DNA from 3 places in the Pseudomonas sp. Eth.TT006 genome. Region 3 is predicted to be linked to each of the others. Evidence: predicted binding sites of a transcription regulator. Region 3 holds the regulator's gene; each other region holds the start of a gene.

Region 1 (10,528 bases), on a different contig from region 3:
CGCGTCTGGCCCTTGCGGATTCAGAGTACAGAGTTTTTTGTGCTGCTACCTGAACGGTAGCTGGTTTTTACGCAATGCTTACGCGGCGGCGAACAGTTGCTCGCTGATCTGCGCCTGAGCAGCGCTCATCGCGTTGTTGCGCACTTCTTCGCCATACGCCAGACCTTCGGCACGGACGATTTCGATGTCGGTGATGCCGAGGAAGCCCAGTACCAGCTTCAGATATTCTTCGTGAGCGATACCGCTGGCCTGACCGGCGTGGATGCCGCCAGAGGTGGAAACGATCACCACTTTCTTGCCACCGCACAGGCCTTCAGGGCCGGCTTCGGTGTAACGGAAGGTCTGGCCGGCAACGGCGACGCGGTCGATCCAGGCCTTGAGCTGGGTCGGTACGGTGAAGTTGTACATTGGTGCGGCGATCACGATGGCATCGGCAGCGATGAACTCGGCCAGGGTCGAAGCGCTCAGCTCGGCTTCGTGCTGTTGCGCGGCGTCGCGCAGTTCGGCGCTGGTGCCGGCAGCCACCAGGGTGTTCGACGAGAAGTGGCTGATGGCGTCGGCCGCCAGGTCGCGGTAGGTCACTACAGCGGATGGCTCGGCGGCTTGCCAGGCTTTGACGACCTGGCTGCTCAACTGACGGGAGGCCGAGTTGTCGCCCAGAATGCTCGAATCGATGTGCAGCAGTTTCATGTGGGATCTCCTGAAAGAATCGCCGGCGGCGACGGAATGGAGACAATCCTACGGAAGAAACCAATAGCTGATTAGCCAGCGACAATGCGATAGTTCGTCCCACTGATAGAACGGTGGACATTTTGATGCAGGACCTCAACGATCTCTACTACTTCGCCAAGGTGGTCGAAGCCGGTGGCTTCGCGGCAGCCGGGCGTTTGCTGGGCATTCCCAAGTCACGGCTGTCGCGACGGATTGCCGAACTCGAAGAACGTCTCGGCGCACGCCTGCTGCAACGCACCACTCGCCAGTTGAACCTGACCGCCGTCGGCGAACGTTACCTACGCCATTGCCAGGCGATGCTGCTGGAAGCGGAGATGGCCGATGAGGCCGTCGCCAGCATGTCCAGCGAGCCCAAAGGACGCCTGCGTGTGTCGTGCCCGACCGGGCTGGCCCGAGAGATGCTGCCGTGGGTAATCAGCGATTTCCTCGACAAATTTCCTCAGGTGCAACTGGAGGTGGTGTTGCTCAACCGCCGCGTGGATCTGGTCGGCGAAGGTTTCGACGTGGCGCTGCGGGTGCGTGAGCTGGGCGATGAAGATCCGTTGCTGGTCACCCGCCGTCTGCGTCAGGCCCAAATGGTTGTGGTGGCCAGCCCTTCCTTTATTGAGGGCAAGACGATCCGCCATCCGCAGGACCTGAAAACCCTCCCGGTGCTCGGTGCACTGGAAGCCGACCGCATGGTGCACGTGCGCTTGCTCGATCAGCAAGGCAACAGTGTCGAGCTGAACATGGAAGCGCGGCTGGGCATCGACGATTTCATCGTGCGCAAAGCCTGCGTGCTGGCCGGCCAGGGCTTCACCCTGCTGCCAATGATGAACTGCGAAGCCGACCTCAAAAGCGGTGCGCTGGTGCAATTGCTGCCGGAATGGTCGTTACCTGGCGGCTGGTTGCAGGCGGTGTATCCGCATCGGCGCGGGGTGATGCCGGCGGTGCGGGCGTGGATCGACCATTTGGTCGAGTCGTTCAATGCGTGTGGGGAGCGTCTGCTATGACCAGGGGCAAGATGAACGAAGCCGATGTCGCCACCTTCTGCCTGGCCCTGCCGGGCGCGCGGGAAGATTACAAATGGGGTGGCGTGCGGGTGTTTTCGATTGCCGGCAACAAGATGTTCGCCTTGCAGGGGCTGCGCGGCGACTCACTGGCATTCAAGGTCGACAAGGATCTGTTTCTCGGCCATTGCGACCGCCCGGGCATCTTCCCGGCGCCGTATCTGGCACGAGCGCAGTGGATCATCATGCACCCGCCCTACCCGCTGGCTGCCGAGGAGTTGCGCGGATTGCTGACGCGCTCGCATCAACTGGTGGTGAGCAAATTGCCAAAGAAAACCCGGATCGGATTACTGCTGTAACACACCCCCGGTAGGAGCTGCCGCAGGCTGCGATCTTTTGACTTTGATCTTTTAAAAGCAAGATCAAAAGATCGCAGCCTGCGGCAGCTCCTACAGGGATTGCGTGATACCTAGAACAGTGAAAGCAGATTCGAGCCGAGAAACAACTGGTCGATCCAGAACACCTGATGCAGCGCCACGATCACCCAGAACAGAATCTGGAACGACACCTTGCGCGTCTTGTGCCGGAACACCTGCTGAGCGATCAGCGCACCGGGCCAGCCGCCGGCCAGTTCCAGTGCGTGCAGGATGTTTTCCGGGGTGCGCCAGGCGTCGGCGCGGGCCTTGCGCTTGTCCGCCCAGTACATGAAGAACGTCAGCACGCTGACCACCCCATAGGCTGTCAGCGGCACCAGCGAGATCCCGCGCAGCCACATGGACAGCGCGCCGAACAACGGCAATGCGCAGACGATCAGCAGCACCGCCAGTTTCAGCTTCAGATGCTGAATGCCGCCAGCGGACGGCCGTCCGTTCGGGCGACGGGTGCGGGAATCACTCACGGCTTGGCAGCGGACCAGTCGACCCAGCCGAACTGCCAGGTCGCCAGAATCACCAGACCGAAAACAATCCGGTACCAGGCGAACGCCGCGTAGCTGTGGCTGGCGATGAACTTGAGCAGACCGCGCACGGCGATCATGGCGAAGATGAACGCGGTGACGAAGCCAATGGCGAACACCGGGAAGTCCGCCGGGACAAACAGGTGGCGATACTTGTAGCCCGAGTACACCGCCGCGCCGACCATGGTCGGCATGGCGAGGAAGAACGAGAACTCGGTCGCGGTCTTGCGCGACAGACCGAACAGCAGGCCGCCAATGATCGTCGAGCCAGAGCGCGAGGTGCCGGGAATCATCGCCAGGCACTGGGCGAAACCGACTTTCAGCGCGTCCTTCCAGGTGATCTCGTCCACGGTTTCGGCGTGCACTGCATGCTGGCGGCGCTCGGCCCACAACATGATCACGCCACCCACCACCAGCGCCGTCGCCACCGTAATCGGATTAAACAGATATTGGTGAATCAGGTCGGCAAAGATCACCCCCAACACCACCGCCGGCATAAAGGCGATCAGCAGATTGACGGTGAAGCGCCGCGCACTCGGCTGGGTCGGCAAGCCGATCACCACGTCGAGGATCTTGCGGCGAAATTCCCAGACCACCGCGAGGATCGCGCCGAGCTGGATAATGATGTTGAACGCCATGGCCCGTTCGCCGCCAAAGTCGAGCAAGTCGGCAACAATGATCTGGTGTCCGGTACTGGAAATGGGCAGAAACTCCGTCAGCCCTTCTACAACTCCAAGAATCAGTGCCTGCAAGGCGGTCCAAAGATCCATCAATCCCCCAGAGAGCGATGCACGCCGGCATGCTCCGATAATATTTTTCTTACGTTCACTGCGTTCCGCGTCGCGGTTGAATAGCTGTACCGATTCCGCGCGCACAGGATCCACACAAAACGGTAAAAATTCCGTGAAATGGCCACCTGGATTCATGTTTTCGTGCGCGGGGCCGAAATTCTGACAGACAAGCCTTGTTAACGCCACGGCGTTATACGACTTGGGTCGCGTATGCCCGACCACCCAAACGTGGTTGGATGCTGGCGTTGATTTATTACAAGAAAAAGAAAATCGGAGTAACAGCGTTATGAACAGCTTGCGCAGTGTGTCGATCAGCCGACGCTTGTGGCTCATCCTGATTGTGGCCGTGGTCATGTTGTTGACCTTGGGCGTGTTGATGCTCAAGCAGATTCATGATGACCTGTACCACGCCAAGGCGCAGAAAACCCAGCATGTGGTGCAGACCGCCAGCGGCCTGCTGACCTACTATCACGACCTGGAAGCCGCCGGCACCCTCACCCGCGATGCCGCGCAAAAACAGGCGCTGACCGCCATCCGTGGCCTGCGCTATGACCAGAGCGACTACTTCTGGATCAACGACCTCACGCCCGTGATGGTCATGCACCCGACCAACCCCAAGCTGGAAGGCCAGAATCTTTCGGCGATTCGCGACCCGGACGGTTTTGCGGTGTTCAACGAAATGGTCGCGATCGCCAAAAGCAAGGGCGCGGGCATGGTCAATTACCGCTGGCCCAAGCCCGGCGCCAGCGAGCCAGTGGCGAAAACCTCCTACGTCAAACTGTTCGAACCGTGGGGCTGGGTGCTCGGCTCCGGTGTCTACATCGATGACGTGCAGAGCGAATTCCGTGGCCAGATGAACAAGGCATCGGTGATCGGTCTGGTGATTGCCGTAATCATGGCCCTGCTGGTAATCCTGATCGCCCGCAGCATCGTCCGGCCGTTGCAGGAAACCGTGAACGCCATGGCCAACATCGCCAGCGGCGAAAGCGACCTGACCCGTAGCCTCGACACCCATGGCCAGGACGAAGTCACGCAACTGGCCCATCACTTCAACGCGTTTACCGCCAAGCTGCGCCGGGTCATCGGTGACTTGCAGGTGTCCGCCAGTGCGCTGGGCCAGTCATCCAGCGAACTGGGCAACGATGCCACCCAGGCCCAGCAACGCAGCCAGCAGCAATCGCAGCAGATGGAACTGGTGGCGACCGCGATCAACGAAGTCACTTACGGCGTGCAGGACGTGGCGAAAAATGCCGAGCACGCCGCTGCGGAAATGCGCGATGCCGAAGCGCAGGCGCAACAGGGCCAGGTCAACATCGATGGCAGCCTGCAACAGATCGACAAACTCTCCGGGACTATCGATCAAGCGGTAGAAGTGATTCGCACGCTGGCGGCGGAAAGCACACAGATCGGCAGCGTGCTGGAGGTGATCCGCTCGATTGCCGAGCAGACCAACCTGCTGGCGCTCAACGCGGCGATCGAAGCCGCGCGCGCTGGCGAACAGGGTCGCGGTTTTGCCGTGGTGGCGGATGAGGTTCGTCTGTTGGCGCAACGCACGCAGAAGTCGACGGCGGAAATCCAGGCGATGATCGAACGTCTGCAGAATCACTCCGAAGCGGCGGTCAAGGTCATCGGCGACAGCAGCAAGGCATCGCAACTGACCATCGAACAGGCCGGCCTCGCCGGTGCCAGCCTCAACGCCATCGGCCAGGCGCTGCGCAATCTCAACGGCCTGAACGCCTCGATTGCCAGCGCCACGCTACAACAGGCGCACGTGGTCGAGGACATCAATCAGAACGTGACCCAGGCCGCGGGGCTGTCGCACAGCACGGCGCTGGCGGCGGAGCAGTCGAGTGTGGCGAGCGTGAAGCTGGGGCAATTGAGTGAGCAGTTGAACGGGCTGCTGCGCCAGTTCCGCGTCTGACAACAATTCACTTGTGGGAGCGGGCTTGCTCGCGAAAGCGTTGTATCAGCAAAATCAATATCGCCTGACACGACGCATTCGCGAGCAAGCCCGCTCCCACAGGGTTTCCCGCTATCTCGCCAGAATGCATCACCGGCTCACTCCTGCAGGTTTTTGGGTACAATCCGCACCCTCCTCATTCCCCAAGGAACCCCCATGTCCGGGCTCGAACTGTTTGCGGCCGCCCTCGGCGTGATCGCCGTCTGGCTGACGGTCAAACAGAATCCGTGGTGCTGGCCGATCGGTCTGGTCATGGTGTTGCTCTACAGCTGGATCTTCTACGACGTGAAGCTGTACTCGGACATGTTGTTGCAAGTGATCTACGCCGCGCTGCAAGTCTACGGCTGGTGGCAATGGACCCGCGCCGGGACGATGCATGACGGCCGCGACGTCACCCGTCTTGATCAACGCTCGGTCCTGCTCGGCCTCAGCGTGGGCGCCCTCGGCAGTCTGCTGCTGGGCGCGGCCATGGCGCACTGGACCGACGCCGCGCAGCCATGGCTGGATGCCGCGCTCACCGCGTTCAGCCTGGTCGCGCAATGGTGGATGGCGCAGAAACGCCTGCAATGCTGGGCGCTGTGGTTTGTACTGGATGTGATTTTCGTCGGCCTGTTTCTGTACAAGGGCCTGTATCTCACGGCCGCGCTGTATGCGCTGTTCACCCTGATTGCGCTGCAGGGCTGGCGTGAATGGCGTGCCGATCCGGCGTTGCAGCGATGAAGGTGGTAGTCCTCACCGGTCCGGAATCCACCGGCAAGAGCTGGCTGGCCGCTGGCCTTCAGGAACACTTCGGCGGCGTGCGCGTGGATGAATACGTGCGCTGGTTCATCGAACAGAATCCGCGCGATACCTGCCTGAATGACATCTCCGAGATCGCTCGCGGACAGTTGCAATGGGAGGATCAGGCGCGGGCGCAGCAACCCGAGCTGCTGATTCTCGACACCCACCTTTTGAGCAATATCCTCTGGAGCCAGACCCTGTTTGGCGCCTGCCCGGCCTGGCTTGAACCCGAACTGCTGGCGCGGCATTACGACCTGCATCTGCTGTTGTCGCCGGAACAGATCGACTGGACCGACGATGGCCAGCGCTGCCAACCGCAATTGAGTGAACGCATGACGTTCTTTAACGCCACCCGTGACTGGCTTGAACAGCATGGGCAAACGCTACAGATCATTCAGGGCAACTGGGATCAACGCCGCGCTCAGGCCTTTGCGGCCGTTGCCGCTTTGTTGGCTGATTGACCCCGTCAACTAGCCCTTTTCCCGGCCCAAGTGTCCATTCCTGAAACACCCTCCCCAGCGCAAAGCAGCGAGTTCAAAGGTCTTCATCGTTTTGTCCGAGCATCTGTTACGCCGGTGAAACAGTCGCCGGCAAACCCTTGTTCCAGAGCATTGCGCCGCCCTTGACCTGCCGGCGTGCCGCACGACTGTTTCAGCGCTGAAACAGCTTTTGTATCAGCGCTGCACGGTGCAACGCCAACCCCTTGAAATTCAACAACAACTCAAAAGCGGCACAGCTTTCGCTCTCTCCTTCCCAACGCTGACAAGAGCCAGCCCACTGAAGAAGGAATTGCCGCCGTGGGGAATTTCAATAAAGGCCTGACCTGCCTTCTGCTGATGGGATCAGCGGCCAGCACATTCATCAGTTTCAACGTTCAGGCCGAAGGCAATGGCGTGATCGTCCTCAACCGCGACGTCCAGCCGATTGCCATCGGACGCAGCGGCGGCAAAGACCCCTACCCAACCACAGTCAATGCCAACCCTTCTGCCCGAATCGATCAGGCAATGACCAGCACCGAACTCAACGATGGTGACTTCGCCAGTGTAGCCAGCGGTGCATCGATCCGCAGCAACATGATCACGCCGAACTCGGACATGCCTGGCATGAACGTCCTGACCAGTCCCAACGGCCTGCCTGGCATGAGTGCCGGACACGGTGGCGGCGGTGGCGGCACGATTTCCAACACGATCAATCGTTCGTTGGGCGCCGGTCTGGCCCCGCTGACCCGCATGGCTGGAGGGCAATGAGATGAATCGTTCCCTTCTGCTGCTGGCCCTGTTCGGTTGCGCCAGTGTCATGGCTGACCCGAGCTCCGTGAACAACGCCGACATTCAGGCCACCGGCATGCAATACCGCGGCAATTACAACGTCAACCAGGCCGCCGGCGACCAGATGCAACAGACCAACACCAAGGCAATCGCCATCGGCACCAACGCCAGCGCCACAACCATCGTCAGGCAACGGCTGGACACGCCGGCCGATCCGTCGATGAACGCCAGCGCCAACATCGGCGGCAGCTCTTTCAGTAATGGCAACGGGATCCTGGGCGTGAATCAGGGCGCCGGGGCCAACAACCAGATGGCCAACGTGACGCGCGTCAGCATCAGTGCTGCCCCGCAGAGCGTTGACGACAGCGCCCTGTCGCAACAGAACGTGGCGCTTTTACCGAGCTCAGGAGCAACTGGTACCTCAACCGGCAGTCGCCAGGTCACGACAAGTGATCAGGCCTTCACCGGCAGCCGCGGGGTAATCCAGGTGAACCAGAGTGCCGGGGTGGGGAACCGCATGGCTAACACCCTGAGCATCCGGGTCGCTGACTGACCCAAACAAGAAGCAGTGCAATTAGAAAGTACCAACACTTAACCAACTAATAAGCACGACGGAGAAACACCATGAAACCTACAATGGCTCTCAAACCACTGGTTTTCGCTCTTGCAGCAGTAATGGCAATGGCGGCTCAGGCAGGCGGCAATGATCATGGTAACGGGCATCACGGCGACCATGGACCGAAAGGCCCTACCCTCGAAGAGCTGCTGCAAATCGGCGCAGGTGCTGGTGCCGCAGTGCTCGACACGCAGAACAGCGATGGCAACCTGGTGGGCAATCAGGGCACCAAAAACGATGCCAACGTTAGTAACTCGGCCAACGGAACCAACGGCAACGTCGGCATGAACAACACCGCTGGCGACGGCAACCAGCAGGACAACGCGGCTGCACTGGCCACCGCCGACGAAAGCTTCATCTTCGGCTCGGCCGTATCGGTCTCCAGCGCCACCCAAGTCAATAACAATAACGCTGTGGCCAACTACTCCACCACCAACAACGCCAGCATGAGCAATGTCGGCAATGGTGGCTCGGGCAACATCGGCGTAAACAACAGCGCCGGCAACTTCAACCAACAGAAAAACAACCTGGCCATTGCTGTATCCGGTGGTCGTGTGGCTAACGCTGCAGCAGCTGCCAACCAAAGCTCCACTGGCCTGACTGTTGCCAACAACGGCACTCAGGTCTACAAAAAAGACACCCTCACCGGCACCTTCGCCGCCGGCGGCATATTCGGCGCAGTTGGCACAGCCACCATCAAAGATGACGATCACCACGGCGGTGGCGGTTATGGCGACAACGACCGCGGCCATGGCGGCGGCAGCAAAGATCAGAAAGCGACCTTTGAAGCCGTGGGTGCCTTCGGTCTGGCTGGCGTCACCACTCAACAAGTGCTGACCCCGGACGGCTGGAAAAACCCTGTGACCAACAACGCTAACATCTCCAACGTTGGCAACAGCTTCTCCGGTAACGCTGGCTACAACAACGCCGCCGGTGTGGGCAACCAACAAAGCAACTCGCTGTCCATCGCTGCAGGTTGCAAAGCCTGCATGTAACGCGATCGAAACGAAAGCCCCGGAAACGGGGCTTTTCCTCAGTCCGCCAAGGCGTATCGATCATGCGTAAGACTGCCTTTATCGCCCTGCTTTGCCTGTCCGGCCTGACCCAGGCTGCGCAGATGCCCGTTGCCGCCCTTCCCGGCGGCGTACTCGTCTACAAGAACGTGCAAAGCATCCGTGAGCGCAAGTTTGCCGACATCGTCGAACAGAAAACCGATTTCAGCTGCGGCGCGGCCGCACTGGCCACGGTCCTGCGCCAGGCCTATTGGCTCGACGTCGATGAGGAGCACATCATCAAAGGCATGCTGGTCAACGCTGACCAGAACCTTGTTCGTACTCAAGGGTTTTCCATGCTGGACATGAAGCGCTACGTAGAAAGCATCGGCATGCGCGCCAGGGGTTACAAGATTCCGCCGGAAAAACTCGATGATGTGACGATTCCGGTGGTGGTACTGATGGAAATTCGCGGCTACAAGCATTTCGTGGTGCTGCAGCGTTCGGACAAGGATTGGGTGTATATCGGAGACCCGGTTCTCGGCCACAAACGCTACAAACACGATGACTTTGTCAAAGGTTGGAACGGCATTGTCTTCGCCATCGTCGGCCCCGGTTATGACAAAACCAATGCATTGCGCAGCCCGCCGACACCGCTGACGGCGAAGAACAAGCTGGATAACTTCAACCCGGTCAGAGATGCTGAATTGATGGACTTCGGGTTCATACAGAGCGACTTCTTTTAATCGCCGATTATAAAGAATGGGGCTGGATGTCCCGGGAGCAGCAGATGAAAACCTCATACTGGCTGGCCGCCGCCTGCCTGGCAGCGAGCGCGTCAGGCTATGCCAATGCAGGGTTCAAACCTATAGAAATCAATGATCACGAGCTCTCCGAGCTGCGCGGTCGTTACGTGATGCCGGGGCGGATCATCAGCTTCGGCATTGTCATGAGCAGTACCTGGCGCAACGCCAGCGGTGACCTGATCGGCGCAGCGACGTCGATGCAAATCCAGGCCGCCACGGTCAAACCGGAATTCTATGTCTCGACCCTCAAGGAACAAGGCAATGGCAGCGCCCTCACCCAGGGCACTGGCAGCGTCGTGGGGGGCGCAGCACTCAACAGCAGCCAGGGCGTGACCCAGAGCGTGCGCGCCGCCGGTGACGGCAACACCGCCAGCAACAACGTGGCCATCAACGTCAAGGAGGCCAATACACCGCCGCCACTCGCGCCCGCGCAGGGTCAGGCGCTGATGGCCGGGCAAACCATTGGGGCCAGCAACGCCGCCGGCAATGTCGCCGTTTCGGCCACCAGCGGTGGTGTGCAGATGGCGATCCAGGCGTCGGGGAATCAGGGCACGGCACTGCAACAAGTCGCTCAGGGTGGCCTGCTGCAGAACACCCGTCTGCTGGGCAGCGCCAACGTGGTCAACAACATGACGCAAC
Region 2 (10,528 bases), on a different contig from region 3:
CTGGAACGGTTCGGGCTCCGACTCCCACGGTTCGCCGCTGTTTCATCTGCTGAGCGGCGCTACCATGCTCGGAGCGTTTTTCATCATCACCGAACCGGTGTCCGGGGCCAAAAGCCCGATGGCCAGGCTGTTGTTTGGTATCGGTGTGGGACTGCTGACTTACCTGATCCGCGCCTGGGGCGGTTATCCCGACGGCGTTGCATTTGCCGTGTTGCTGATGAATCTCTGTGTGCCGGCGCTGGAGCGTTTTGCCGCCGCTCGTCAAGCTCAGGTGATTCCATGAAACGTGCGGCCTCGGTCATCACGCTGGTGCTGATCGCCAGCGTCGGTGTCTGCGTGACTTATGTGCTGCAACGCAGCAGTGCCGAGCAAATTGTCTTCGAACAACGGCTGCTCGACAGTCGCCGACTGCTGGATGTGCTCGTGGCCGACAGCTACGACAATCAACCGCTGGAACAGCCACTGGCATTAACGGACATGACGTTGAGCCATAGCTCGCTGCTGGCGGGTTACCGCGCCAGCAAAGCCGGGCAACCGGTGGCGGTGTTGTTACGCACGCAGACCGAGGGCTATGCCGGTGCCATCGAGCTATTGATCGCGATTGATACCAGCGGCCGACTGCTGGGGGTGAAAACCCTGCGGCAAAACGAGACCCCGGCACTCGGCGGGCCTGTCGGCGACTGGCCGAATGACTGGCTGGCCGGGTTCAGCGGAAAATCACGCAGTGCACCCGATGACGCAGGCTGGGCATTGAAAAAGGATCAGGGACAGTTCGATCAACTGGCGGGAGCGACCGTCACCTCCCGCGCCACCGTGAATGCCATTCATGACGCCCTGCGCTATTTTGATCAGCACCGCGCAATTCTGCTGGGAAGCGCACCATGAGCCGGCCAACGCAGATGAGCAATTCCTTGCTGCTGGCATTGCTGCTGGGCACCAGCACCACCTTGACCGGTGCGCTGGGCATGCTGTTGATGTCGAGTGTAGTGGTGACGGTTTACGCGGTGTGCAGGGGTCCACTGCTTTCACGACTGTCTGGCCGCGGTGCGTGGCTGGCCAGCCTGTTGCTGGCCGCGACGCTGACCAGTTGCGCCAATATCCTCGCGCAGCGCTGGGCGTTGCAATGGCAGCAGTCACTTGGAATCTATGGCGGACTGATTGGTTTGCAGTGCGTGGTGCTGGAATACAATGGATTCTTTCGTCAGACGCTCAGCGAGCGCCTGAAGTTTTTTGCCGTGTCGAGCGGGCTGCTGCTGGTACTGGCTGCTTCGCGTGAGCTGCTCGGTCAGGGTCATCTCGGTCATGGTCTGTCAGAGCACTGGCAAGGTCTGGCCCTGTTCAGTGACGGGCTGCACCTGATGACCCTGGTGCCCGGCGCCTTCATCTTATCGGGGCTGCTGCTGGCCGCGCACCAGGCCTGGACTCGCTCGAACGCACCTTCCAAGGAAAATCATCATCCATGAATGCCGCAAAACGCCTTGAAATCTTTCGCAGGCTGCATGAAGACAATCCCGAGCCGAAAACCGAACTGGCCTACTCCTCGCCTTTCGAACTGCTGATTGCGGTGATTCTCTCCGCGCAATCGACAGACGTCGGCGTGAACAAGGCCACGGCCAAGCTGTTCCCGGTGGCCAATACCCCGGCGGCGATTCATGCGCTGGGCGTCGAAGGGCTGTCCGAATACATCAAGACCATCGGCCTCTACAACAGCAAAGCCAAAAACGTGATCGAGACCTGCCGCATGCTGGTCGAACTGCACAATGGCGAGGTCCCGCAAACCCGTGAAGCGCTGGAAGCCTTGCCCGGTGTGGGCCGCAAGACCGCCAACGTGGTGCTCAATACCGCGTTTCGCCAATTGACCATGGCGGTCGACACGCACATTTTCCGCGTCAGCAACCGCACCGGTATCGCTCCGGGTAAAAACGTGGTTGAGGTGGAAAACAAGTTGATGAAATTTGTACCCAAAGACTACCTCTTGGACTCTCATCACTGGTTGATTTTGCACGGTCGATACGTGTGCCTCGCCCGCAAGCCGCGCTGTGGCAGCTGCCGGATCGAGGATTTGTGCGAGTACAAGCACAAAACCTCGGACGATTGACTGACTATCTGTTTTATCGATTCGTCGATTGAAAAAATCTTTTTTACCCGCAGCAGGAATATCGTTATAAGGGGCGCCAAAGGCAGTCTTAGCCTGGAGTTCACTCGATGACTGACAGCAAAGAACAACTGGATGTAGATGACGAATTCACCGTTGCGGAAACCGATGACGCCGAACCGGTAGTCGAAGTCGCCAAGACCAACCTGAGCAAACGCCGCACCATCGATAACCTGCTGGAGGAGCGCCGACTGCAAAAGCAATTGGCCGATTACGACTTTGATCTCTGACACTTGAAAGCCTCCCGAACCGGAGGCTTTTTTATTGTCTGAAGCGTCTGCGACCTGCTTCATCGACGATCATGCTCATCAGACAAGCCCATTGCGCTGGGCCAGCTCGATCAGGTCCACCAGCGACCGGGCGTTGAGCTTCAACAGCAGACGAGTCTTGTAGGTGCTGACTGTCTTGTTGCTGAGAAACATGCCATCGGCAATTTCCTTGTTGGTCTTGCCACGGGCCAACTGCTGCAAGACCATCATTTCCCGTCCGGAAAGACGATCCACCATATCCGACTCACTGGCATTACCGAGGGTGGTGCGCACGGTGTGCAGAGCCTGGTTCGGAAAATAGCTGTAACCGGACAGTACAGCCTTGATCGCACTGAGCAGTTCGGTCAGGTCCTGTTGTTTGCAGACATACCCCGCCGCTCCCGATTGCATGCAGCGCATCGAAAAGTGCCCCGGCGCCTGAGAAGTCAGCACCAGAACTTTCAATGGCATCGCTGTCGCATTCAGACGCGCAATAACTTCCAGACCATCAAGTTTCGGTATTCCAATATCCAGAATGACGATATCCGGCATCTGATCACGCGCCAGTTGTAACGCATCCACGCCATTATCCGTTTCTGCAATGACTTCGTAGCCATGCCGTTCCATCAGCATACGCACAGCAAGACGAATGACGGGATGATCATCCACGATCAGCACTTTATTCATGGGCAAGTCCAGTTTCGCTGTTCGAATTTTTAGAGCAGGCACAATAGCCCAGTCACTTGCGACATGGCACAAGAGAGTTCCCATACACTTGCAGCCAAAGACATTCCCTACAGAAAATCAAGACTATTCCTACAAAAAAACCAACACCAGAGATATCAGTCAGGCAGAGGCGATTCTTTGGCCACACTTTCAACAAGAAAATACTACATCTCCGGGGCCAGCACCGCACGCCCGCACGGTCGTCGATTCATAAACAACTAAAGAAATCGCGCAATATCAAATCAATGCCTGAAACAAGATACTTCTACCCAAGCGTTTATTTTTAATATAAAAAATAACACCAACAATATAATTTAAAGCCCCCCCACACACCCTCAAGCAACCAATGGAAAACACACTTAATGAGTAAAGACCATGATAAAAATCAAAAACAAAATCACCAACCCCATGACGGTTATTGCGATATTTGCATTTATTTCCGAATCGTCGGCAGCACTTTCATTACCCTTCCTTGATAATGATGAGCGGGAAATCTATATCTGGTTTCTGATCAGCTTTCCGTTTTACTTGCTGCTGCTGTTCTTCATGACGCTAAATTTTAACTACCGTTCACTGTATGCTCCCTCGGATTTCGACAAGGACGACAGCTTTTTAAAGATCGTTGATGAATTGAATCGCACCGGTGACAGCGTTTATCCGTCTGCCGCAGAAACTCCCAATACGTCATGGATCGAACACACCATTCAACTACCCAAACGCTTCGGCACGCTATGTGCGATTGACGTTCGCCCGATGATCAATGCACAGGCATTCAGCAAGCTGGCAGAACACCTGCCACGCCTCGGCAAGCACTCGGTGAGGCCCATCGTATTTCTGACCGATCCTGCCTCCGAGATTTTGCTCAGACAAATGATGCGCAGCTTTTTCAAACAATCAAAAAAAAGCGCACGAGGGGCACTGTTTATTGCTTACAACGTGAGCACGCAGAGCACCACGGAACTGGGGGAGGTTTGACAACCGAGCAGACGCCTGATGTGGACAATCAAGAACTACAGCAACCTTGTCATTGCGACTAACGCTGATGAAGCAAGGTCGAGAAACCACCGGACAAAAAAATGGCGGCTCTGTCACTGAGACAAGCCGCCATTTTCTTACAGGTCTGCGAAGCTTAGAACAGCTTGCGACCCTTGTTGGCTGCAATGCGCATGCGCAGCGCGTTGAGCTTGATGAAGCCCGCCGCGTCGGCCTGGTTGTAAGCACCACCGTCTTCTTCGAAGGTCGCGATGTTGGCATCGAACAGCGAATCGTCGGACTTGCGGCCGGTCACGATCACGTTGCCCTTGTACAGTTTCAGGCGAACCACACCGTTCACGTTGACCTGCGAAGCGTCGATCATCTGTTGCAGCATCAGACGCTCCGGGCTCCACCAGTAACCGGTGTAGATCAGGCTGGCGTACTTGGGCATCAACTCGTCCTTGAGGTGCGCGACTTCGCGGTCCAGGGTGATCGATTCGATGGCGCGGTGTGCACGCAGCATGATGGTGCCGCCCGGGGTTTCGTAGCAGCCACGGGACTTCATGCCGACGTAACGGTTCTCGACGATGTCGAGACGGCCGATACCGTGCGCACCGCCGATCTTGTTCAGCGTCGCCAGAACAGTGGCCGGGGTCATTTCGACGCCGTCCAGCGCAACGATATCGCCGTTGCGGTAGGTCAGTTCCAGATACTGCGGGGTGTCGGGAGCCTTCTCCGGGGAGACGGTCCAGCGCCACATGTCTTCTTCGTGCTCGGTCCAGGTGTCTTCCAGCACGCCGCCTTCATAGGAGATGTGCAGCAGGTTGGCATCCATCGAGTACGGGGATTTTTTCTTGCCGTGACGCTCGATCGGGATCGCATGCTTCTCGGCGTAGTCCATCAGCTTCTCGCGGGACAGCAGGTCCCACTCGCGCCATGGAGCAATCACTTTCACGCCAGGCTTGAGGGCGTAGGCGCCCAGTTCGAAACGCACCTGGTCGTTGCCCTTGCCGGTGGCGCCATGGGAAATGGCGTCAGCGCCGGTTTCGTTGGCGATTTCGATCAGGCGCTTGGCGATCAGCGGACGTGCGATGGAAGTACCCAGCAGGTACTCGCCTTCGTAAACGGTGTTGGCGCGGAACATCGGGAACACGAAATCGCGCACGAACTCTTCGCGCAGGTCATCGATGTAGATTTCTTTGACGCCCATGGCCTGGGCCTTGGCGCGGGCCGGCTCGACCTCTTCGCCTTGACCGAGATCAGCGGTGAAGGTCACCACTTCACAGTTATAAGTATCCTGCAGCCACTTGAGGATCACCGAAGTGTCCAGGCCGCCGGAATACGCCAGAACGACCTTGTTTACGTCCGCCATGCCATCACTCCACGGGGTTCTACGGAAAGCCGAGGAGTCTACCGCCCAAACGCGATAATTTACAGAGGCGCGACAGCTTAAGACGACAAAGCGACAGAATCTGTCGAGAGCGCGACGATGACCGGCGGGTCAGGAAGTTGTTGCTGCGGTGGCTGGCGTACTGGCCTGCGGTGCGGGAGCTGGCGCAGTCGTTGGCGCCACGCGTGCCAGTTTCACGCTGACCCGGCGATTCTTCGCCCGGTTCGCCGCGCTGTTGTTCGGCACCAGCGGGTACTGCTCGCCATGGAAGCGCACGGTGATCTGCGATTCGGCGATGCCGTTGGCCTTGAAGAAATCGACCACGGCCAGCGCACGGCGGCGCGACAGTTCACGGTTGGTCAGACGGTTGCCACTGTTGTCGGAGTAACCATCCAGCTCGATGTGATTGACCGTCGGATCGGCCTGCATGTACTCGAGCATCACTTGCAATCTGGCCTTGGCGGCGGCGTCCAGATCGGTGCCCTCGCCCGGGAAGCCGACCTGCGACTGTTTGACCTGGTCGAAATTCTGCGGCAGCAATTTCGCCACGCACGTCTGGTATTCGTTGAACGCTTTACTGAACCTGACCGGCAGCAGACGCACTTCGGACACTCTGCCATCGCCTGAGGCACGACGCACCACCGGGCTGCGACCGTCGAGCAAACCGCTGATCAGCCCGCCGGCCTGCGACTGCGAACTGTTGAACAGCACGTTGCCGGTGCCGATCCTGACGCTGCCCAGATTGATGTCGTTGCGCCCCGGCTGCCACGGCGCGGCCGCCGCGAGCAGGGTCGCCGAACCGCCGCCGAGCATGGCGTTGTAGGCATTCAGGCGAAAAATCGCCTGCTCGCCCGCCTTGCGCACGAACTGGCCCGAGCCGAAATCGGTGATCGGCTGGGTCAGACGGCACTCGAACTTGTCGCCCTCGACCGTCCACTCAATGTTCTCCAGACGAGTCTGGTAGGTGAGCGCCATCGCGGGGAGGCTGGCAAACACACTGAGCAAGGCTAAATATCGCTGGCGCACGGGAGGCTCCATTGGCTTGTGTAACACAAAGACCGATTCACACTATGTTTACGGCATACCTACGGGATATCGGAAGCTTCCTGCAAAACTTGATAGCGAGTGCCTGCAAGAGTCTTTTCCGGTAGCATTCCCCTCAGTTTGACCCGCCTGGAATCCCCTCATGTCCGACCGCCTGACCCTGCTGCGTCCCGACGACTGGCACATTCATCTTCGCGATGGTGCCGTGTTGACCAATACCGTTGCCGATGTAGCGCGCACCTTTGGCCGCGCCATCATCATGCCCAACCTGGTACCACCGGTGCGCAACGCCGCTGAAGCCGACGGCTATCGCCAGCGGATTCTCGCTGCCCGCCCGGCCGGCAGTCGCTTCGAACCGCTGATGGTGCTGTACCTAACCGACCGCACCCAGCCCGAAGAAATTCGTCAGGCCAAGGCCAGTGGTTTCGTGCACGCCGCCAAACTGTACCCGGCCGGCGCCACCACCAACTCCGATTCCGGGGTGACCAGCATCGACAAGATCTTCCCGGCGCTGGAAGCGATGGCCGAAGTCGGCATGCCGCTGCTGATCCACGGCGAAGTCACCCGTGGCGATGTCGACGTCTTCGACCGCGAAAAGATTTTCATCGATGAGCACATGCGCCGTGTGGTCGAGCGATTCCCGACGCTCAAAGTGGTGTTCGAACACATCACCACCGGCGACGCCGTGCAGTTCGTCAACGAGGCTTCGGCCAACGTCGGCGCGACCATCACCGCGCATCACCTGCTGTACAACCGCAACCACATGCTGGTGGGCGGGATCCGGCCGCACTTCTACTGCCTGCCGATCCTCAAGCGCAACACCCATCAGGAAGCCCTGCTCGATGCCGCCACCAGCGGCAGCGCCAAGTTCTTCCTCGGTACCGATTCGGCGCCGCACGCCCAGCATGCCAAGGAAGCCGCCTGCGGCTGTGCCGGCTGCTACACCGCGTACGCCGCCATCGAGCTGTATGCCGAAGCCTTCGAACAGCGCAATGCGCTGGACAAGCTCGAAGCGTTCGCCAGCCTCAACGGCCCGCGCTTCTACGGGCTGCCGGCCAACACCGATCGCATCACCCTGGTTCGCGAAGAGTGGACTGCCCCAACCAGCCTGCCATTTGGCGAGCTGACCGTTATCCCGCTGCGCGCCGGTGAAAAACTGCGCTGGCGCCTGCTGGAGGAACACGCGTGAGTGAAGACCATTTCGACGACGAACTGGACGGTCAAGGTGGCGGCGGCGGTTCCCGTCATCCGATGGCAGCGCGTTTTCGCGGCTACCTGCCGGTTGTTGTCGACGTAGAGACCGGTGGTTTCAACTCGGCCACCGACGCTCTGCTGGAGATTGCCGCGACCACCATCGCCATGGATGAAAAAGGTTTCGTTTACCCGGACCACACCTACTTCTTCCGTGTTGAGCCGTTCGAAGGCGCCAACGTCGAAGCGGCAGCGCTGGAGTTTACCGGGATCAAGCTCGATCACCCGCTGCGCATGGCTGTCAGTGAAGAAACCGCGCTGACCGACATTTTCCGCGGCGTGCGCAAGGCGCTGAAGGCCAATGGCTGCAAGCGGGCGATTCTGGTCGGCCACAACAGCAGCTTCGACCTGGGCTTCCTGAATGCCGCGGTGGCGCGTCTGGACATGAAGCGCAACCCGTTTCATCCGTTCTCCAGCTTCGACACCGCGACACTGGCGGGCCTGGCTTACGGTCAGACCGTACTGGCCAAAGCCTGTCAGGCCGCCGACATCGATTTCGATGGCCGTGAAGCGCACTCGGCACGTTACGACACCGAGAAGACTGCCGAGCTGTTCTGCGGCATCGTCAACCGCTGGAAGCAGATGGGCGGCTGGGAAGACTTCGACGACTGATCGTCGCCGGATAAATCCCGCGCATAAAAAAACCGGCCACATGGGCCGGTTTTTTTGTACCTCGCTTTCTGTACCTGAAGCGTGCGCCTTACAGGCCAGCAGCGTTCTCGGTCAGGTAAGCCGCAACGCCTTCTGGCGAAGCGTTCATGCCTTTGTCGCCTTTTTTCCAGTTGGCAGGGCAGACTTCGCCGTGCTCTTCGTGGAATTGCAGCGCGTCGACCAGACGGATCAGCTCTTCCATGTTACGGCCCAGCGGCAGGTCGTTGATGATCTGCGAGCGGACAACGCCCTTGTCGTCGATCAGGAACGCGCCACGGAAAGCCACGCCGCCTTCGGACTCAACGTCGTAGGCCTTGGCGATTTCGTGCTTCATGTCGGCAGCCATGGTGTATTTCACCTGGCCGATGCCGCCATTGTTGACCGGGGTGTTGCGCCAGGCGTTGTGGGTGAAGTGCGAGTCGATCGATACCGCGACCACTTCCACGTTGCGCGCCTTGAAGTCGTCCATGCGGTGGTCCAGAGCGATCAGCTCGGACGGGCAGACGAAGGTGAAGTCCAGTGGGTAGAAGAACACCAGACCGTATTTGCCTTTGATGGCCGAGGACAGGGTGAAGCTGTCAACGATCTCGCCATTGCCGAGTACGGCCGGGACGGTGAAGTCAGGGGCTTGTTTGCCTACGAGTACGCTCATGGAAATCTCCTGGTGAATAACTTGAAGTTCAGGCTCCGAGCCAGCCTGCCACCCTCAGGCGACAGCCCTGTGACACGAAACCTCTTCGCAAGGGCCGACCATCATACACCGGGTTTTTCGCCTGTCCTTAACGGTTTTTTGCCCACGGCGAACAAGCGGGCAGCATTCACGGGGCCAGGCAAACTGCCATTAAACACCGTTCGTCAGTCACCGGCGGTTCTAACGAAAACCGTTCAGAAAGCACTTTGACAATCATTCTCGTTAACATTAAGATCCATCGCAATTGAGTCACAACCAGCGACGGTTCTCACTTATGTATGTTTGTCTCTGCACTGGCGTCACCGACGGACAGATCCGCGAAGCGATCTATGAAGGTTGCTGCAGCTACAAAGAAGTCCGCCAGGCCACCGGCGTCGCCAGCCAGTGCGGCAAATGTGCCTGCCTGGCCAAGGAAGTGGTTCGCGAAACCCTGACCAAGCTGCAAACCGCCCAGGCTGCGATTCCCTACCCTGCAGAATTTACCGCAGCGTAATGGCCCCAATTTCAAAGAACCGGACTTATGTCCGGTTTTTTTATGCCTGAAATCAAACGCTTAGGTCCTAGACGCGGAACACAAACATTCTTATTCAGATTTAATTTCATTTATTATTCAATAACTTAGGTTTGACACTTATAAGTACCCGGCTCAAACTCCGCCTTATATACAGCTAATACAGGGCAGGACTCCCATCATGAAAGGCGACATTACAGTCATCCAGCATCTCAACAAGATCCTTGCCAATGAACTGGTCGCGATCAATCAGTACTTCCTGCATGCGCGCATGTATGAAGATTGGGGCCTGAACAAGCTGGGCAAGCACGAATACCACGAATCCATCGACGAGATGAAGCACGCGGACAAGCTGATCAAGCGCATCCTGTTCCTCGAAGGCCTGCCGAACGTGCAGGACCTGGGCAAGCTGCACATCGGCGAGCACACCCGGGAAATGCTCGAGTGCGATCTGCGTATCGAGAAGACCGGCCACGCTGATCTCAAAGCCGCCATCGCCCATTGCGAATCCGTTGGCGACTTTGGCAGCCGTGAACTGCTCGAAGACATTCTCGAGTCCGAAGAAGAACACATCGACTGGCTGGAAACCCAACTGGGCCTGATCGACAAGGTCGGTCTGGAGAACTATCTGCAATCGCAGATGGGCGAAGAGTAGGAGCTGCCGCAGGCTGCGATCTTTTGATTGCGCCGGCCACTCGCAGTCACTGTTCGAACATACAAAAAAGCCCCGCCCTCTTTCGAGTGGCGGGGCTTTTTATTGGCTGAAGATCAAAAGATCGCAGCCTCGTTTCACTCGACAGCTCCTACAGGAGACATCGCTGCCGAGTGAAGCCCGAATCAGGCTTCGGACTTGTTCGCAGCAGCCGCTTCGACAGCCGACTTGATG
Region 3 (10,528 bases):
TCAGGAATCTCCTGCAGCAGGCTATCCAGATAAGTCTGCAACGCCAGCTGCGGCTTCGACGTCAACTTGATTGGCCGATTCATACGCAACCCCCTGTAGGAGCTGCCGCAGGCTGCGATCTTTTGATCTTTTCAGAAGCAGCAAAAGGCCGGATCAAAAGATCGCAGCCTGCGGCAGCTCCTACAGAAATCAACCTCATCTCAAGCCACCTGCGGAACAAGTTGTTGCGCCAACAGATGCTTGAGCAGCGCGCGATACGCCAGCACGCCACGGCTCTTGCCGTCGAATTGCGAAGGTGTGACACCGGCCCGGCTGGCGTCGCGCAGACGCGTGTCGACCGGGATATAACCCTGCCAGATCTCTTCGGGGAATTTGTCGCGCAGTACGCGCAAGGTGCCCAGCGACGCCTGGGTACGGCGGTCGAACAGGGTCGGCACGATGCTGAACGGCAGCGCCTGCTTGCGCGAGCGATTGATCATCGCCAAGGTGTTGACCATGCGCTCCAGGCCTTTAACGGCCAGATGCTCGGTCTGCACCGGGATCACCAGTTGCTGGCTCGCAGCCAGAGCGTTGACCATCAGCACCCCGAGCAACGGCGGGCTGTCGATGATCGCGTAATCGAAGTCCTGCCACAGCTGCGCCAGACTCTTGGCGATCACCAGCCCCAGGCCACTCTGCCCCGGCGACTGCCGCTCGAGGGTCGCCAGTGCAGTGCTCGACGGCAGCAGGGAAATGCGTTCGTCGCTGGTCGACAGCAGCAACTGGCCGGGCAAGCCTTGCGGCACGCTGCCACGGTGCAGAAACAGGTCGTAGTTGCTGTGTTCCAGGCTGTCGGGGTCGTAGCCGAAATAGCTGGTCATCGAGCCGTGTGGGTCGAGATCGACCACAACCACGCGCTTGCCCGCCTCCGCCAGCAATCCGGCTAAAGCGATGGAAGATGTGGTTTTACCGACACCACCCTTTTGATTGGCGACTGCCCAGACTCTCATTCAGTTCGTTCCTCCCGGTCGAGATGCTCGACCGAGACATGGTTCAGCGTATTAATGCGGGCGACGGAGAATTGACGGCACTCTCGCGTCCCGGCGTCTTGACCGCGGTCGGTGCAGTTTGTGTGCCAGCACGCTTCAATGCCGCGTCCGGTTGCGCATTGGCGGTGCCGGTACCGGTCAGACTGCGGCGGACATCGAGATTGCGCGACACCACCAGCACCACCCGCCGGTTCTTCGCCCGGCCTTCAGCGGTGGCGTTGTTGGCCACCGGCTGGAACTCGCCGTAGCCCACCGAGGCCAGTCGGCCCGGGTTGACGCCCTGCATCGCCAGCATGCGCACGATGCTCGCCGACCGCGCCGAAGACAGCTCCCAGTTGGTCGGGTACTGCGCGGTGCGGATCGGCTGATCGTCGGTAAAGCCTTCGACGTGGATCGGGTTGTCGAACGGTTTGAGGATCGCTGCGACCTTGTCGATGATGTTGAAGGCCATGTTGCTCGGCATGGCGTCGCCGCTGCCGAACAACAGGCTGGAATTGAGTTCGATCTCGACCCACAACTCGTTGCCACGCACGGTCATCTGATTGGACGCGATCAGGTCGCCGAACGCCGCACTGATGTCATCGGCGATGCTTTTCAGCGGATCGCTGGCACCGGCGATACCGGCATCGACCTGTTCGGCATCCTTGACCAGCGGCTTGGCCGGGGTCACGGTCTTCGGTCGCTCGTCACCGATCGGGATCGGTTTGAGCGAGCGGTCGGAGTCGGTGAAGACCCCGATGAGCGCTTCGGAAATGACCTTGTACTTGCCTTCGTTGATCGACGAAATCGAGTACATCACCACGAAGAACGCGAACAGCAGCGTGATGAAATCCGCGTAGGACACGAGCCAGCGCTCGTGGTTAACGTGTTCTTCCTGATGCCTGCGGCGAGCCATAGTCCATTACCCCCATCAATCCATGAAGCCCTGAAGCTTCAGCTCGATAGAGCGAGGGTTTTCACCTTCGGCGATCGACAAGATTCCTTCCAGCAACATTTCGCGATAACGCGACTGCCGCAACGCGATTGACTTGAGCTTGGCCGCCACCGGCAGCAACACCAGGTTGGCGCTGGCGACACCGTAGATGGTCGCAACGAACGCCACGGCGATACCACTGCCCAGTTGCGACGGATCAGCCAGATTGCCCATCACATGAATCAGGCCCATCACCGCCCCGATGATGCCGATGGTCGGCGCGTAGCCGCCCATGCTTTCGAAGACTTTGGCGGCCTCGATGTCGCGGGCTTCCTGGGTGTAGAAATCCACCTCGAGGATGCTGCGAATGGCTTCCGGCTCGGCGCCATCGACCAACAGTTGCAGGCCTTTGCGCGAGTAGTTGTCCGGTTCCGCATCGGCCACGCCTTCGAGGCCGAGCAGGCCTTCCTTGCGCGCGGTGAGGCTCCAGTTGACCACGCGGTCGATGCCGCCGGCGAGGTCGACCCGTGGCGGGAACAGGATCCAGGCAAGGATCTGCATGGCGCGCTTGAAGGCGCTCATCGGCGATTGCAGCAGCGCTGCGCCGATGGTGCCACCGAGCACGATCAGCGCGGCCGGGCCGTTGGCCAGTGCGCCGAGGTGACCGCCTTCCAGGAAGTTGCCGCCGATGATCGCGACGAACGCCAGGATGATCCCGATGAGGCTTAGAACATCCATCAGATACACGCCTCGACGATGTGCTTGCCGATGTCGTCCAGGCTGTAGATCGCGTCAGCCAGATCGGCTTTGACGATGGCCATCGGCATGCCGTAGATCACGCAACTGGCTTCGTCCTGCGCCCACACCGAGCTGCCGCCCTGCTTGAGCAGACGCGCGCCTTCGCGGCCGTCGGCGCCCATGCCGGTCAACACCACCGCCAGAACTTTGTCAGCGTAGGATTTGGCTGCGGAACCGAAGGTGATGTCCACGCACGGCTTGTAATTCAGACGCTCGTCGCCCGGCAGGATTTTCACCGCGCCACGGCCGTCGATCATCATCTGCTTGCCACCCGGGGCCAGCAGCGCCAGGCCCGGACGCAGGATGTCACCATCCTCGGCTTCCTTGACGCTGATGCGGCATAGCTTGTCGAGGCGTTCGGCGAACGCTTTGGTGAAGGCCGCCGGCATGTGCTGGATCAGCACGATCGGTGCCGGGAAGTTCGCCGGCAACTGCGTCAGCACCCGTTGCAGCGCCACCGGGCCGCCGGTCGAGGTACCGATCGCCACCAGTTTGTAGGCTTTGCGTTTTGGCGCAGCCGAAGAAGCGCTGGCGGCCGGTGCACGCGCAGGTGCCGCTGCAGGCGCCGGACGGGCCGGTGCGCTGCTGCCGTGGCTGCTGAAGCTGGATGCCGAAGGAGCCGGAGCTGGCGCAGGCGTCGGTGCAGCGGCCGGAGCCGGAGCACTGTAAGCGCTGAAACGACGATTACTGCGCGAGATGCTGTGAACCTTCTCGCACAGCAGTTGCTTGACCTTCTCGGGATTGCGCGAGATGTCTTCGAAATTCTTCGGCAGGAAATCCACCGCGCCGGCGTCCAGCGCATCCAGGGTTACCCGGGCGCCTTCGTGGGTCAGCGAGGAGAACATCAACACCGGGGTCGGGCAGCGCTGCATGATGTGCCGCACCGCCGTGATGCCATCCATCATCGGCATCTCGTAGTCCATGGTGATCACGTCCGGCTTCAGCGCCAGGGCCTGATCGATCGCCTCTTTACCGTTGGTTGCGGTGCCGACCACCTGGATGCTCGGATCCGCGGAAAGAATTTCCGAGACGCGGCGGCGGAAAAAACCCGAATCGTCCACCACCAGGACTTTGACTGCCATAAACACTCCATATAGGTGCAGCGGGACGTCAGCGCCCCGCCGCCCCGGATTCAAATACGCCGTGCGGCGTAACGCTTGAGCATGCTTGGAACATCAAGGATCAGAGCGATGCGGCCGTCACCGGTGATGGTGGCGCCGGACATGCCCGGAGTGCCCTGCAGCATTTTGCCCAATGGCTTGATGACCACTTCTTCCTGGCCGACCAGTTGATCGACGACGAAGCCGATCCGCTGAGTGCCTACCGAAAGAATCACCACGTGGCCCTCGCGCTGCTCTTCGTGAGCGGCGGAGCTGACCAGCCAGCGCTTGAGGTAGAACAAGGGCAGCGCCTTGTCCCGCACGATCACCACTTCCTGGCCGTCCACCACGTTGGTGGTCGACAGGTCGAGGTGGAAGATTTCGTTGACGTTGACCAGCGGGAAGGCGAACGCCTGATTGCCGAGCATCACCATCAGGGTCGGCATGATCGCCAGGGTCAGCGGCACCTTGATGACGATCTTCGAACCCTGGCCCTTGGTCGAGTAGATGTTGATCGAACCGTTGAGCTGGGAAATCTTGGTCTTCACCACGTCCATGCCGACACCGCGACCGGACACGTCGGAGATCTCGGTCTTGGTCGAGAAGCCCGGAGCAAAAATCAGGTTGTAGCACTCGGTATCGCTCAGGCGATCGGCCGCGTCCTTGTCCATCACCCCGCGTTTTACCGCGATGGCGCGCAGGACGTTCGGGTCCATGCCTTTGCCGTCATCGGAAATCGACAGCAGGATGTGGTCGCCTTCCTGCTCGGCGGCCAGCACCACTTTGCCGCCACGGGCCTTGCCCGAGGCTTCGCGTTCTTCCGGCGACTCGATGCCGTGGTCGACCGCGTTGCGCACCAAGTGGACCAGCGGGTCGGCCAGAGCCTCGACGAGGTTTTTGTCGAGGTCGGTTTCTTCACCCACCAGTTCCAGGTTGATCTCTTTCTTGAGCTGACGCGCGAGGTCGCGAACCAGACGCGGGAAGCGTCCGAAGACCTTCTTGATCGGCTGCATCCGGGTTTTCATCACCGCGGTCTGCAGGTCAGCCGTGACCACGTCGAGGTTCGACACGGCCTTGGACATGGCTTCGTCGCCGCTGTTGAGACCCAGGCGCACCAGACGGTTACGCACCAGCACCAGCTCGCCGACCATGTTCATGATTTCGTCGAGACGCGCGGTATCGACGCGCACGGTGGTCTCGGCTTCGCTGGCCGGTTTTTCCGGTGGCGGCGTAGCGGCGGCACGGGCCGGAGCCGGTGCAGCAGCGGCTGCCGGTTTCGGCGTTTCGGCTTTTGGCTCTGGTTTGGGCGCGGCTTTCGGCGCAGCGGCCGGAGCGGCTGCAGCCTTGGCGGCAGGCGCGGCCACGGTCGAAGCGCTGCCCGCAGCAGCGGTGCCGACTTCGGTGAATTTGCCCTTGCCGTGCAATTCGTCGAGCAGCGATTCGAATTCGTGATCGGTGATCAGGTCGCTGCCGGCAGCGGCGGCCGCTGGCGCGGCAGGTGCCGCCGGGGCCGAGGCGATGGCCGATTCCAGCGCTTCAACGGCAAAGTTGCCCTTGCCATGCAACTGATCGAGCAGCGCTTCGAATTCGTCGTCGGTGATGTCCGAGCTGTCGCCTGCAGCGGGTGCCGCTGGCTTGGCCGCAGGCGGTACAACCGCGTCAGCCGCGAACTGGCCTTTGCCGTGCAACTGATCGAGCAACGACTCGAATTCGGCGTCGGTGATTTCATCACTGGCCGCCGCATCGGCAGCTGGCGCAGGGGCAGCAGCGGCCGGGGCTTCAGCTTCGGCCTTGGCGGCGCTCAGCGAATCCAGCAGCTGTTCAAATTCGTTATCGGTGATGTCGCCCGAATCGGCAGGCTCGCTCTCGACGACCAGCTCTTCGATCATCTCGGCCACCGGCGATGCCGGAGCTTCGTCGGCCGATTGCGGCTCGGCCAGACGCGCCAGGGCGGCCAGCAGTTCCGGGGTCGCGGCGGTGATCGGTGCACGTTCACGGACTTCGCTGAACATGCTGTTCACCGCGTCCAGTGCTTCAAGCACCACGTCCATCAGTTCTGCATCTACGCGACGCTCACCCTTGCGCAGGATGTCGAACACGTTTTCGGCGATGTGACAGCACTCCACCAGCTCATTGAGCTGAAGGAAGCCGGCGCCCCCTTTTACAGTGTGGAAACCGCGAAAAATTGCGTTGAGCAGATCTGCGTCATCCGGGCGGCTTTCCAGCTCGACCAGTTGTTCGGACAGTTGCTCAAGAATCTCGCCGGCCTCAACCAGGAAATCCTGAAGGATCTCTTCATCGGCGCCGAAGCTCATTAATGGGGTGCTCCTACAGGTCTAAAAACCCAAAAAACCTAAAATTCCAAAACACTAGAACCCGAGGCTGGATAACAAATCGTCCACATCGTCCTGACCGGACACAACGTCTTCTCGTTTATCGGCATGAATCTGCGGACCTTCACCCTGCGAGAGATGTTTTTGTGGATCTTTTTCTGCAAGCATCGCTTCGCGGTCATGTTCGATGCCGGCAAAGCGGTCGACCTGACTGGCCATGAGCACGAGTTTGAGCAAATTGCTTTCGACTTCGGTGACCAGTTGGGTCACGCGCTTGATCACCTGACCGGTGAGGTCCTGGTAATCCTGGGCCAGCAGGATGTCATTGAGATTGCTCGACACCGCACGGTTGTCCGTGCTGCTGCGTGTCAGAAAACCGTCGACCCGGCGCGCCAGTTCACGGAACTCTTCCGCCCCGACCTCACGGCGCATGAAGCGGCCCCAATCGGCGCTCAAGGTCTGGGCTTCGTCAGCCAGGCCATTGACCACAGGGGTCGCGCTTTCCACCAGATCCATGGTGCGGTTGGCCGCGGCTTCGGTCAGTTTGACCACGTAGCCCAGGCGCTCGGTGGCGTCGGTGATTTGCGACACTTCCTCGGCCTGCGGCATGTGCGGGTCGATCTGGAAGTTGACGATCGCACTGTGCAGTTCACGTGTGAGCTTGCCCACTTCCTGGTACAGGCCGCGGTCACGGGTCTGGTTGAGCTCATGGATCAATTGCACCGCGTCGCCGAACCTGCCTTTTTCAAGGCTCTCGACCAGTTCGACCGCGTGTTTTTTCAGGGTCGATTCGAAATCGCCCAGTGAAGATTCGTTATGCTCCATAGCTCCCCCGCGCGTTCATCAGCCGATGCGTTCGAAAATCTTCTCGATTTTTTCTTTCAACGCCTGAGCCGTGAAAGGTTTGACCACATAGCCGTTTACACCGGCCTGGGCCGCTTCGATGATCTGCTCGCGCTTGGCTTCAGCGGTCACCATCAGCACCGGCAGGTGCTTGAGCTTTTCATCGGCACGCACGTGGCGCAGCAGGTCGATACCGGTCATGCCGGGCATGTTCCAGTCCGTTACCAGAAAGTCGATGCTGCCGCTGTTGAGCACCGGAATGGCAGTGATGCCATCGTCAGCCTCGACAGTGTTGGTGAACCCGAGATCACGCAACAGGTTCTTGATGATCCGCCGCATCGTTGAGAAGTCATCAACGATGAGGATTTTCATGTCTTTGTTCAATTCGACCTCCAAGCAGTCTTAAACGCGCCCAGCACCTGGACGCGCCATTTCAATCAATCCGGCGTAACACTCAAAGACTGTCTGGAGCACAACAGAGCAAGACCGGTGCCGTTCACCACCGCACCAGCCTCGTTCGCAGTGTCCCCACACTGCCTTCAGCGCGCTCGCCACTCCCCCAAACGCCCCCGCAAACGGGCCGCGCACTGGCTGTGTAACTGGCTGACCCGCGATTCACTGACGCCAAGGACTTCACCGATTTCCTTGAGGTTCAGCTCTTCGTCGTAGTACAGCGCCAACACCAGTCGCTCACGCTCCGGCAAATTGGCAATCGCGTCCGCCAGCGCCGCCTGGAAGCGTTCATCTTCCAGATCGCGCGACGGCTCCATATGAGCACTGGCGCCATCCTCGTGCAGCCCTTCATGTTCGCCGTCCTGCAACAGGTCGTCGAAACTGAACAGGCGACTGCCCAAGGTGTCATTCAAAATCCCGTAGTAATCGTCGAGACTCAATTGGAGTTCGGCCGCAACCTCGTGATCTTTAGCGTCACGGCCGGTTTTCGCTTCAATTGAGCGAATTGCATCGCTGACCATCCGGGTGTTGCGGTGAACCGAGCGTGGTGCCCAGTCGCCTTTGCGTACTTCGTCGAGCATCGCGCCGCGGATGCGAATGCCCGCGTACGTTTCGAAACTGGCGCCTTTGCTGGCGTCGTATTTGGTCGAGACTTCGAGCAGGCCGATCATCCCCGCCTGAATCAGATCTTCGACCTGCACACTCGCCGGCAAGCGCGCCAGCAAGTGATAGGCAATGCGTTTGACCAGTGGCGCGTAACGCTCGATCAACTCGTACTGCGCGTCACGTGCCGATTTCTTGTAGTAGTTCATACCGCTCGCAGTCATAACACTGGCCCTGCCGTTTGCTGCACGAGGCGTTCGACGAAAAACTCGAGGTGACCGCGCGGGTTGGCAGGCAGCGGCCAGGTATCGACCTTCTGCGCGATCGCCTTGAACGCCAGCGCGCACTTGGAACGCGGAAAGGCTTCGTAGACGGCGCGCTGCTTCTGCACGGCCTTGCGCACGCTTTCGTCGTACGGCACGGCACCCACATATTGTAAGGCGACGTCGAGGAAGCGATCCGTGACCTTGGTCAACTTGGCGAACAGGTTGCGCCCTTCCTGCGGACTCTGCGCCATGTTGGCGAGGACGCGGAAGCGGTTCATGCCGTAATCGCGGTTAAGCAGTTTGATCAGCGCGTAGGCGTCGGTGATCGACGTCGGCTCGTCGCAGACCACCAGCAACACTTCCTGCGCGGCACGGACGAAACTGACGACCGAGTCACCAATGCCCGCAGCGGTGTCGATCACCAGCACGTCGAGGTTGTCGCCGATGTCGCTGAAGGCCTGAATCAGACCGGCATGTTGTGCCGGGCTCAGGTGAACCATGCTCTGGGTGCCGGAAGCGGCCGGTACGATGCGGATCCCGCCGGGCCCCTGCAACAGCACGTCGCGCAGCTCGCAGCGACCTTCGATCACGTCAGCCAGCGTGCGTTTTGGCGTGAGCCCCAGCAGAACGTCAACGTTCGCCAGTCCCAGGTCGGCGTCCAGCAGCATGACCCGACGGCCAAGCTCTGCCAGCGCCAGAGACAAGTTCACTGACACGTTAGTCTTGCCGACGCCACCTTTGCCGCCGGTCACCGCGATCACCTGTACGGGATGCATGCTGCCCATGTTATTTCTTTACCTTGTCTTGCATAGACGGAGGCCACATTACTGGCTGCGCGTTCACAACCGGAACAATGCGTGGCAGGCCATCGATGTAGGTACAAAAACTGTTCATTACCTCAGCCAACCTGCTTGGTCGGGCTGTGGTAGATATCAGCGAACATGTCAGCCATGGCTTCTTCGCTGGGTTCTTCCTGCATTTGCACGCTGACGGCGCGGCTGACCAGTTGATGACGGCGCGGCAGATGCAGATCATCCGGAATCCGTGGGCCATCGGTCAGGTACGCGACCGGCAATTCATGACTGATTGCCAGGCTCAACACTTCGCCGAGACTGGCCGTTTCATCCAGTTTAGTCAGGATGCACCCGGCGAGCCCGCAACGCTTGTAACTGTGATAAGCGGCGGTTAGAACCTGTTTCTGGCTGGTGGTTGCCAGCACCAGATAATTTTTTGAACGGATGCCACGCCCGGCCAGACTTTCCAGCTGCATGCGCAGGGCCGGATCGCTGGCCTGCAGGCCGGCGGTGTCAATCAGCACCACGCGTTTGCGCAGCAGTGGGTCCAGCGCCTGAACCAGCGACTGGCCCGGGTCAACGTGAGTCACCGGGACATTGAGAATGCGGCCCAGGGTCTTGAGTTGTTCCTGCGCGCCGATGCGGAAGCTGTCCATGCTGACCAGCGCCACGTTCTGCGCGCCGTACTTGAGCACGTAGCGCGCGGCAAGCTTGGCCAGGGTGGTGGTCTTGCCCATGCCGGCCGGGCCGACCATGGCAATCACTCCACCCTCTTCCAGCGGCTCGACTTCCGGCACGGCAATCATCCGCGCCAGGTGCGCGAGCAGCATGCGCCAGGCCTGACGTGGTTCTTCGATATCGGTGATCATCGCCAGCAGGTCGCGCGACAGCGGCCCGGACAGACCAATGCGTTGCAGACGGCGGTAAAGATTGGCTTGCGCCGGACGGCTGCCCTGCATCTGGTTCCAGGCCAGGGTGCCGAGCTGCACTTCCATCAGCTCACGCAGACTGTTCAATTCAAAACGCATCGAGTCCAGTGCACGCGGATCGACACCGGCAGATGCCTGGGCAGGCGCCGGCGCCGGACGTGCCGGAGCAGCGTAAGTCGGCTCGCTCAACGGCTCGGCTGCGGTCAGCGGCAAACCGGCGGTCAGCGTCTGGCGGGCGTCGATCGGCAGCCCGGCGAACAACTGGCGATTGGTATTGCCATCGGCTTCGCCACGCAGGCTCAGCTCGGCCTGGGCGGTGACGATGCGCGACTGGGTCTTGCGCAGCTCGTCTTCGAGTTCCATGTTCGGAACCCGAGGCGCCAGCGCCGACAATTTGTAATCCAGTGCCGCCGTCAGCTCGACACCGCCGGCAATACGGCGGTTGCCAATGATCGCGGCATCAGCGCC

The links. Region 3 encodes FliA, which starts transcription of late flagellar genes. Its sites were predicted from a motif close to CTAAAGTTTNNNNNNNNNNNGCCGNTAA; they were not measured.
Region 1: ACXR0M_RS06190 (methyl-accepting chemotaxis protein) is a predicted target of FliA. The motif match lies at 3,598-3,625, and genes of this name have one in related genera.
Region 2: ACXR0M_RS14140 (flagellar protein MotY) is a predicted target of FliA. The motif match lies at 6,587-6,614, and genes of this name have one in related genera.

The regions. Positions count from the first base shown of each region.
Region 1 is NZ_JBTJEN010000003.1:35,347-45,874, forward strand. Features, by position in the region: gene ACXR0M_RS06165 (FMN-dependent NADH-azoreductase) at 79-690, opposite strand; gene ACXR0M_RS06170 (LysR substrate-binding domain-containing protein) at 816-1,724, shown strand; gene ACXR0M_RS06175 (MmcQ/YjbR family DNA-binding protein) at 1,721-2,080, shown strand; gene ACXR0M_RS06180 (DUF1294 domain-containing protein) at 2,191-2,619, opposite strand; gene ACXR0M_RS06185 (undecaprenyl-diphosphate phosphatase) at 2,616-3,446, opposite strand; gene ACXR0M_RS06190 (methyl-accepting chemotaxis protein) at 3,754-5,388, shown strand; gene pnuC (nicotinamide riboside transporter PnuC) at 5,584-6,147, shown strand; gene ACXR0M_RS06200 (AAA family ATPase) at 6,144-6,668, shown strand; gene ACXR0M_RS06205 (hypothetical protein) at 7,005-7,454, shown strand; gene ACXR0M_RS06210 (adhesin) at 7,456-8,028, shown strand; gene ACXR0M_RS06215 (heme utilization protein) at 8,100-9,086, shown strand; gene ACXR0M_RS06220 (C39 family peptidase) at 9,149-9,829, shown strand; gene ACXR0M_RS06225 (hypothetical protein) at 9,874-10,528, shown strand, end outside.
Region 2 is NZ_JBTJEN010000007.1:303,387-313,914, forward strand. Features, by position in the region: gene ACXR0M_RS14100 (RnfABCDGE type electron transport complex subunit D) at 1-283, shown strand, start outside; gene ACXR0M_RS14105 (RnfABCDGE type electron transport complex subunit G) at 280-885, shown strand; gene ACXR0M_RS14110 (Rnf-Nqr domain containing protein) at 882-1,463, shown strand; gene nth (endonuclease III) at 1,460-2,098, shown strand; gene ACXR0M_RS14120 (PA3496 family putative envelope integrity protein) at 2,206-2,385, shown strand; gene ACXR0M_RS14125 (response regulator) at 2,464-3,090, opposite strand; gene ACXR0M_RS14130 (hypothetical protein) at 3,505-4,104, shown strand; gene ACXR0M_RS14135 (argininosuccinate synthase) at 4,259-5,476, opposite strand; gene ACXR0M_RS14140 (flagellar protein MotY) at 5,606-6,520, opposite strand; gene pyrC (dihydroorotase) at 6,681-7,727, shown strand; gene rnt (ribonuclease T) at 7,724-8,401, shown strand; gene ACXR0M_RS14155 (peroxiredoxin C) at 8,490-9,092, opposite strand; gene ACXR0M_RS14160 (bacterioferritin-associated ferredoxin) at 9,406-9,624, shown strand; gene bfr (bacterioferritin) at 9,824-10,297, shown strand; gene grxD (Grx4 family monothiol glutaredoxin) at 10,480-10,528, opposite strand, start outside.
Region 3 is NZ_JBTJEN010000015.1:95,932-106,459, forward strand. Features, by position in the region: gene ACXR0M_RS21980 (CheW domain-containing protein) at 1-83, opposite strand, end outside; gene ACXR0M_RS21985 (ParA family protein) at 201-989, opposite strand; gene motD (flagellar motor protein MotD) at 1,033-1,923, opposite strand; gene ACXR0M_RS21995 (flagellar motor protein) at 1,939-2,679, opposite strand; gene ACXR0M_RS22000 (protein-glutamate methylesterase/protein-glutamine glutaminase) at 2,679-3,821, opposite strand; gene ACXR0M_RS22005 (chemotaxis protein CheA) at 3,872-6,154, opposite strand; gene ACXR0M_RS22010 (protein phosphatase CheZ) at 6,209-6,997, opposite strand; gene ACXR0M_RS22015 (chemotaxis response regulator CheY) at 7,016-7,387, opposite strand; gene fliA (RNA polymerase sigma factor FliA) at 7,555-8,295, opposite strand; gene fleN (flagellar synthesis regulator FleN) at 8,292-9,122, opposite strand; gene flhF (flagellar biosynthesis protein FlhF) at 9,236-10,528, opposite strand, start outside.